2 regions of the Streptomyces sp. NPDC006610 genome follow, and region 1 is predicted to be linked to the other one. Evidence: riboswitches for the same ligand, from Rfam matches in the RefSeq annotation. Region 1 holds a riboswitch; the other holds the start of a gene.
The links. Region 1 has a riboswitch for glycine ahead of gcvP (aminomethyl-transferring glycine dehydrogenase). Riboswitches for the same ligand answer to the same signal wherever they lie in the genome.
Positions count from the first base shown of each region.

Region 2: linked by a shared signal. The riboswitch ahead of gcvT (glycine cleavage system aminomethyltransferase GcvT) and the one ahead of gcvP (aminomethyl-transferring glycine dehydrogenase) in region 1 are both predicted to bind glycine.

Region 1 is NZ_JBEXOP010000016.1:152,557-155,953, forward strand. Features, by position in the region: gene gcvP (aminomethyl-transferring glycine dehydrogenase) at 1-1,454, opposite strand, end outside; glycine riboswitch at 1,632-1,727, opposite strand; gene ABZY13_RS16070 (PRC-barrel domain-containing protein) at 1,842-2,213, shown strand; gene ABZY13_RS16075 (DNA polymerase IV) at 2,135-3,397, opposite strand, start outside.
Region 2 is NZ_JBEXOP010000025.1:35,522-38,918, forward strand. Features, by position in the region: gene gcvH (glycine cleavage system protein GcvH) at 1-114, opposite strand, end outside; gene gcvT (glycine cleavage system aminomethyltransferase GcvT) at 253-1,371, opposite strand; glycine riboswitch at 1,560-1,660, opposite strand; gene ABZY13_RS20750 (AAA family ATPase) at 1,841-2,503, shown strand; gene ABZY13_RS20755 (enhanced serine sensitivity protein SseB) at 3,049-3,397, shown strand, end outside.

The DNA of each region.
Region 1 (3,397 bases):
GAGCGGTGCTGCTGGAACACCGGGTGGGTCAGGTAGGCGTCGGTGCGCAGCAGCGCCTGCGGCAGCGCGTCCTCGGTGGCCGCGTCCAGCGCCTCGACGTCGCCCTCGACGCCGAAGGCGTTCCACACGGCGCTCAGGTGGGCCCGGGTGGTGGTCTCGTCGCAGGAGACGGAGACGTGGTCGGCGTCGGCGAGGTGAAGGTTGACGCCCTGCTCGCGCGCGGCGGCTACGACCTCGGCGGCACGGCCGGGGACTCGGGCGGTCAGGGTGTCGAAGTAGGCGCCGTGCACGACCTCGACGCCGCCGCCGTTGAGCCCGGCCGCCAGGACGGCGGCGTACCGGTGGGTGCGCCGGGCGATGCCCTTCAGACCCTCGGGGCCGTGGTAGACGGCGTACATGCCCGCCATCACGGCGAGCAGCACCTGGGCGGTGCAGATGTTGCTGGTGGCCTTCTCGCGGCGGATGTGCTGCTCACGCGTCTGCAGCGCGAGGCGGTAGGCGCGGTTGCCGTCGGCGTCGACGGACACGCCGACCAGACGGCCGGGCAGGCTGCGGGCGAACTGCTCGCGCACCGCCATGTAGCCGGCGTGCGGCCCGCCGAAGCCCATGGGCACGCCGAAGCGCTGCGTGGTGCCGACCGCGATGTCCGCGCCCAGTTCGCCCGGCGACTTCAGCAGCGTCAGCGCCAGCAGGTCGGCGGCGACGGTGACCAGCGCGCCCAGGTCGTGCGCCTGGTCGATGACGGGCTTGAGGTCGCGTACGGCCCCGGAGGCGCCCGGGTACTGGAGGAGGACGCCGTTGATCTCCCGCTCGGCGATCTCGGCGGGGATGCCCTGGCTCAGGTCGGCGACGACGACTTCGACGCCGACCGGCTCGCAGCGGGTCCGGATCACCGCGACGGTCTGCGGCAGCACGTCCGCGTCGACGAGGTAGAGGCCCTTCTTGTTCCGCCCCATGCGCCGGGACAGCGCGACGGCCTCGGCAGCGGCCGTGCCCTCGTCGAGCAGCGAGGCGCCGGAGGTGGGCAGACCGGTGAGGTCGGCGACCATCGTCTGGAAGTTCAGCAGCGCCTCGAGCCGCCCCTGGGAGATCTCGGGCTGGTAGGGCGTGTACGCCGTGTACCAGGCGGGGTTCTCCATGACGTTGCGCAGGATCACCGGCGGGGTGAAGGTGCCGTAGTAGCCGAGGCCGATCATGGAGCCCAGGACCTGGTTGCGGTCGGCGAGCGCACGCAGCTCGGCGAGCACCTCGGCCTCGGTGCGGGCGTCCGGCAGTTCCAGCCGGTCGGCGTTCTTGATCACGTCCGGGACGGCGGCGGCGGTCAGTTCGTCCAGGGAGCCGTAGCCGACCTGGGCGAGCATCTTCGCCCTGGCCTCCTGGTCGGGCCCGATGTGGCGCTGTTCGAAGGGGATGCCCTGTTCGAGCTCGGCGAGCGGGGTGCGGTGGGCGGTCATCTGCGGAGGCCTCCTGGTCTGACGCGACCTTCGGGGGGCACCCCGGCACGGGTACCCCGACGGCCTCCCCCTCTGTCATCTCGACCTGAGAGCTTCACCGGGCCGCCCGAGGACGTCCGGCTTTCACCGTCGGTGAGGACGGACGCCGGCGGCGCCTGTCCTGCTTTCCAGAGTGACCTCGTCCGTGCGGTACGGGGGCCTGAGAGATTCCGGGGAGGATTTGCTCCTTCGGCGCCTCCGACGGTGGTCGGAGGACTCTCCCGCACGGGGTCGCCAGCCACTTGCCAGACTACCAGCGAGCCCGGCGCGGGGTCCCTCGAGTGGCCGCCTTCCCCAATGTGCTCTTTCGTAGTGCTGACGAACGAGTTGCGACCATGAGGAGGGACCGTGCAGACCGACATCGATCCGCGCAACCTGATCGGCCGCAAGGCGTTCGACCGCACCGGCGCCAGGATCGGCACGATCGACGAGGTGTACCTCGACGACGCCACCGGCGAACCGGAGTGGGCGGCCATACGCACCGGCCTGTTCAGCCGCGACGCGTTCGTCCCGCTGGAGCCCAGCGAACTGATCGACGGCAGCCTGCACGTCCCCTACGACCGCGCCCTGATCAGGAGGGCTCCCGACCTCGGCGTCGGCCGGCACCTGTCCCCGGAACAGGAGCTGCGGCTCTACCACCACTACGGACTCGACGTGGCCGCCCCTCCCCCGCTCCCGGACCACGACTTCGGCAGACTCGCCGGCTCCGACGACTCCTGACCTGCCTCGGGTCTTCGCGGCACGAGCGGCAGCGGATCCGCCGGCTCCAGCGCGGGGTCGTCAGTACGGAAGGTCCGCACCCGCCCCGGCTCCGAGCCGGGCGTCTCGAACCGCACGGTCACCCGGCCCAGTCCACTGCCCTGCACCCAGCCGTGCCCGTGCTCGGCGTGCCGCACGTCGTGCCCGGCGGGCCAGCGCCGCTCGGCCGGCTCGGCGACGCCCTGTTCCGGTTCCGGCACCGCGTCCTCGTCCGGCACGTCCGCCAGGGGCCCCGCGGCCTGCGCGAACAGGTCCTCCTGCGTGTAGTCGGCGAGGCCGCTGACCCCCACGCCCAGCAGCCGCACGCCGCCCGTCGTGTCCACCGAGTCCAGCAGCCGCGCCGCAGCCTCCCGCACCACCGCCGGATCGTCCGTGGGGCCACGCAGCGTCTCGGACCGGGTCAGCGTGGAGAAGTCGTACCGGCGCACCTTGAGCACGATCGTCCGCCCCGACAGCCCCGCGCCCCGCAGCCGCCGCACGCACCGGTCCGCCAGCCGCTGCACCTCCAGCCCCACCCGGAGCCGGTCGTGGATGTCCACGTCGTAGGTGTCCTCCACGGACACCGACTTCGTCTCCCGCTCGGCCACCACGGGCCGCTCGTCGCGCGCCAGCGCCATGGCGTACAGCGCGTGCCCGTGTGCCTTGCCGACCAGCCGGACGAGTTCGTCCTCGCCGGCCTCGGCCAGTTCCCCGACCGTGGTGATCCCGGCCCTCCGCAGATGGTCCCCCGTCGCGGGGCCCACTCCGGGGAGCGTCCGCACCGGCATCGGTCCGAGCAGCGCCCGCTCGGTGCCCGGCTCGATCAGCTCCAGCCCGTCGGGTTTGGCGCGCTCCGAGGCGATCTTCGCGAGCATCTTGGAGGCGGCGAGCCCGACCGAACCGGTCAGTCCGGTGACGGCGCGGATGTCCGCCCGCAGCTTCTCGCCCGCGACCCACGCCGACCCCGCGTCCCGGGCGGCTCCCCCGGCCTCCAGGTCCACGAACGCCTCGTCCAGGCTGAGCGGCTCCACCAGCGGCGACAGCTCCCGCAGCAGCGCCATCACCTGATCGCTGATCGACCGGTACACCGCGAAGCGGGGCACCAGATAGGCGGCGTTGGGCGCCAGCCGGCGGGCCTGTGCCATCGGCATCGCCGAGTGCACCCC
Region 2 (3,397 bases), on a different contig from region 1:
GTCGCCGAGCGCGTTCGCCGCGAACGCGGTGATGCCGACCGTCGCGACGCCGTCCTCGGCGGCCGACAGCCACTCGTGCTCCTTGCTGTAGCGCAGCTGCTGGGGGTTGCTCATGGCCTGGATTCTCCTGTACGCGTGGGACTGCGGATGAACGGGGGACTGCGGAAACCGCTGCTGAGCAGGGTGAAGGCGGGCGGAGTCGCATGCGGACCGGCCTGTGCGGACCGGCACATGCGGACCACGCCTCAAGTGTTACTTCCGGCGCTTGTGGAACGGCAGCGCCACGACCTCGTACGGCTCGTGACTGCCCCGGATGTCCACGCCGACACCGGGCGTGCCCGGCGCCGCGTGCGCGGGGTCGACGTACGCCATGGCGATCGGCCGGCCCAGCGTCGGCGAGGGCGCGCCGGAGGTGACCTCGCCGATCACCTCGCCGCCCGCGACCACGGCGTACCCGGCGCGCGGCACCCGGCGGCCCTCGGCGACCAGGCCGACCAGGACCCGCGGCGGGTTCTCCTCGGCGCGGGCGGCGGCCGCCAGCAACGCCTCGCGCCCGACGAAGTCGCCCTCCTTGCCGAACTTCACCACCCGGCCGAGACCGGCGTCGAAGGGGGTGAGCGCGGTGGTCAGCTCGTGCCCGTACAGCGGCATGCCCGCCTCTAGGCGCAGCGTGTCACGGCAGGACAGCCCGCAGGGGACCAGGCCGGCGCCCCGACCGGCCTCGGTCAGCGCCTGCCACAGGGCGACGGCGTGCCCGGGGCGCACGAACAGCTCGAAGCCGTCCTCGCCGGTGTAGCCGGTGCGCGCGATCAGCGCCGGGACGCCCGCGACCGTGCCGGGCAGTCCGGCGTAGTACTTCAGGCCGTCGAGATCGGCGTCGGTCAGCGCCTTGAGGATGCCGGGGGACTCGGGGCCCTGCACGGCGATCAGCGCGTAGGCGTCCCGGTCGTCGCGCACCTCGGCGTCGAAGCCGGCGGCGCGCTCGGTGAGGGCGTCCAGCACGACCTGGGCGTTGGAGGCGTTGGCGACGACCATGAACTCGGCCTCGGCGAGGCGGTAGACGATCAGGTCGTCGAGAATGCCGCCGTCGGCCCGGCAGATCATCGTGTAGCGGGCGCGGCCGACGCCGACGGAGGCGAGGTCGCCGACCAGGGCGAAGTTCAGCAGGGCGGCGGCGCCGGGGCCGGTGACCGTGATCTCGCCCATGTGGGAGAGGTCGAACAGACCGGCGCGGGTGCGCACCGCGAGGTGCTCGTCGCGCTCGGAGCCGTAGCGCAGGGGCATGTCCCAGCCGGCGAAATCGGTCATGGTCGCGCCCAGTTCGCGGTGCAGGGCGTCGAGGGCGGTGCGACGGGGTACGGAACTGCTCATCGGACGGATGTCTCCCGGGGCGATGGGGGGACCTCCCGTGCGAGCTCATTCGAGCATGGGGGAGGGCGAGGTCGTTCCTCCCCATCTGTCATCGGAACCTGAGAGGTTCGCCATGACCGTGACCGGTCACTGGCTTGCACCTTGGGTGGGACCACCGCGCACGGCGGCGGCCCGCTTTTCAGATGTGCCTCGCCCGTGCGGTAACGGTGCCTGAGAGATTCAAGGGAGGGACTTGCTCCTTCGGCGTCCCAGCGCCGGTGGCGGCTGGGAACTCTCCCGCGCGGATTCAAACGGCCGGTATGCAGTTGGCGCGCACATCATTGCACGCATCGCCGGTTCGCGGCAGGCTGCGATCTGTAACCGTGCTGTGGCACCACGAGTACGAAAACACGAGACACCGCGGATTACCTTCTCTTTACACTCGACGGGGACGGGAACTCGTGAACCGCCCCAGGGGAGGACGATCACGGTGAACAGGACCACGGCCTACGCCGCCGGCTCGCCCGTCGCGCTGCCCCGGCAGCCCGCCGCGTCCGCGGGGGAGGCGTGCGTCCCCGCGCCGGTCGTCCGCGACCTGCGCGAGCGGGCCGGACGCAGCCCGCACGCACTGCTCTTCGGTCCCGGCGACCTGGTCGTGGTCACCGGTCTGCCCGGCAGCGGCAAGTCCACCCTGATGCGCCGGACCGTCAAGGCGGTCCGCATCGACTCCCAGGACACCCGCGACCGCTGGGACCGCCGCATGCCCGGCTTCCTGCCGTACGGGCTCTACCGCCCGCTGGTGCGCCTCGCCCACTACGCCGGGCTGCGCCGCGCCCTGCGCACCGGCGAGGGCATCGTCGTCCACGACTGCGGCACCCAGGCCTGGGTGCGCGCCTGGCTGGCCCGCGAGGCCCGCCGCCGGGGCGGCACGCTGCACCTGCTGTTCCTCGACGTCACCCCCGAGCAGGCGCTGGCCGGGCAGCGCGAGCGCGGCCGGGGCGTGTCCCGCTACGCCTTCCGCCGCCACCGCCGCGTCGCCGCCCGCCTCCTCGCCCGAGTCGAACGGGGCGCCCTGCCGCCCGGCTGCGTCTCGGCGGTCCTCCTCGACCGTGACGCGGCGAACACGCTGCGCCGGATCGGGTTCACGGGCTGAGGACGGGGGCCCGGGCGGAACCGGGAATCGCGGCGTCCGCCACCGGGCTGTTCGCGGTCGCACGCCGGGCCGTGCCGCGTATACCGGGGCCGTATCGCGTATACCGGGGCCGGGCCGTGCTCGCCGGGCCGGGGCGCGCTCGCTGGGCCGGGGCGCGCTCGCCGGGCCGGGCCGCGCACGGCCGGCCGCGCGATGGCCGGGGCGGGGCCGGGAGCGGGCGTTCCACGGTCGCCGGGGCGGGTCCGGGAACCGACGGCGGCCGGCGCAGGTTCGCGGACCGGGGTTTCGCGGTGTCCGGGACGGGGTCTGGACCGGGCAGTTTCCCGATGGCCGGGAATGGGGCCGGGGCACGAGAACTCCGCGGTGGTCAGCGCCCGACGCCGGGGGTCTGCGACCGGGGGCTTCGTGACGGCGGGCCCCCGGCGCCGGTGGCCGGTGGCCGGGGGCTTCCCGGCGGTGGGCGCCGGGGGTCGCGGGCCCGGGGCCCGGCCCGCCGGACGGTAGCCTTTCAGCCGGACCAGTAGTTCTCGGCAGGCGGTAGGCAGATGGACTTCCCGGCGGACTTCTCCGCGGACATCCCGGCGCAGGCGCACCCCCATCCGCACGGCGGATGGCCCGGCAACGAGCTGGAGGAGGTGCTGTCCGCGTCCCTCGGCGTCCCCACGGCCGGCGCCCGGATCGTCGAGGTGCTCGGCCGCAGCTTCGTCTGGGTGCCGCTGCCCAACGGCGGCGGACCCGACAGCGGCCCGCTGGACCTGCCCACCATGGAGATCGCCGGCCAGGCGTACGTGCCCGTGTTCAGCTCCGAGGAGCAGTTCCGCCAGGTCGTCGGCGCGCACATGTCGTACACCATCGCCCCCGCCGTCGAGTTCGCGCGCGGACTGCCCCCGCAGG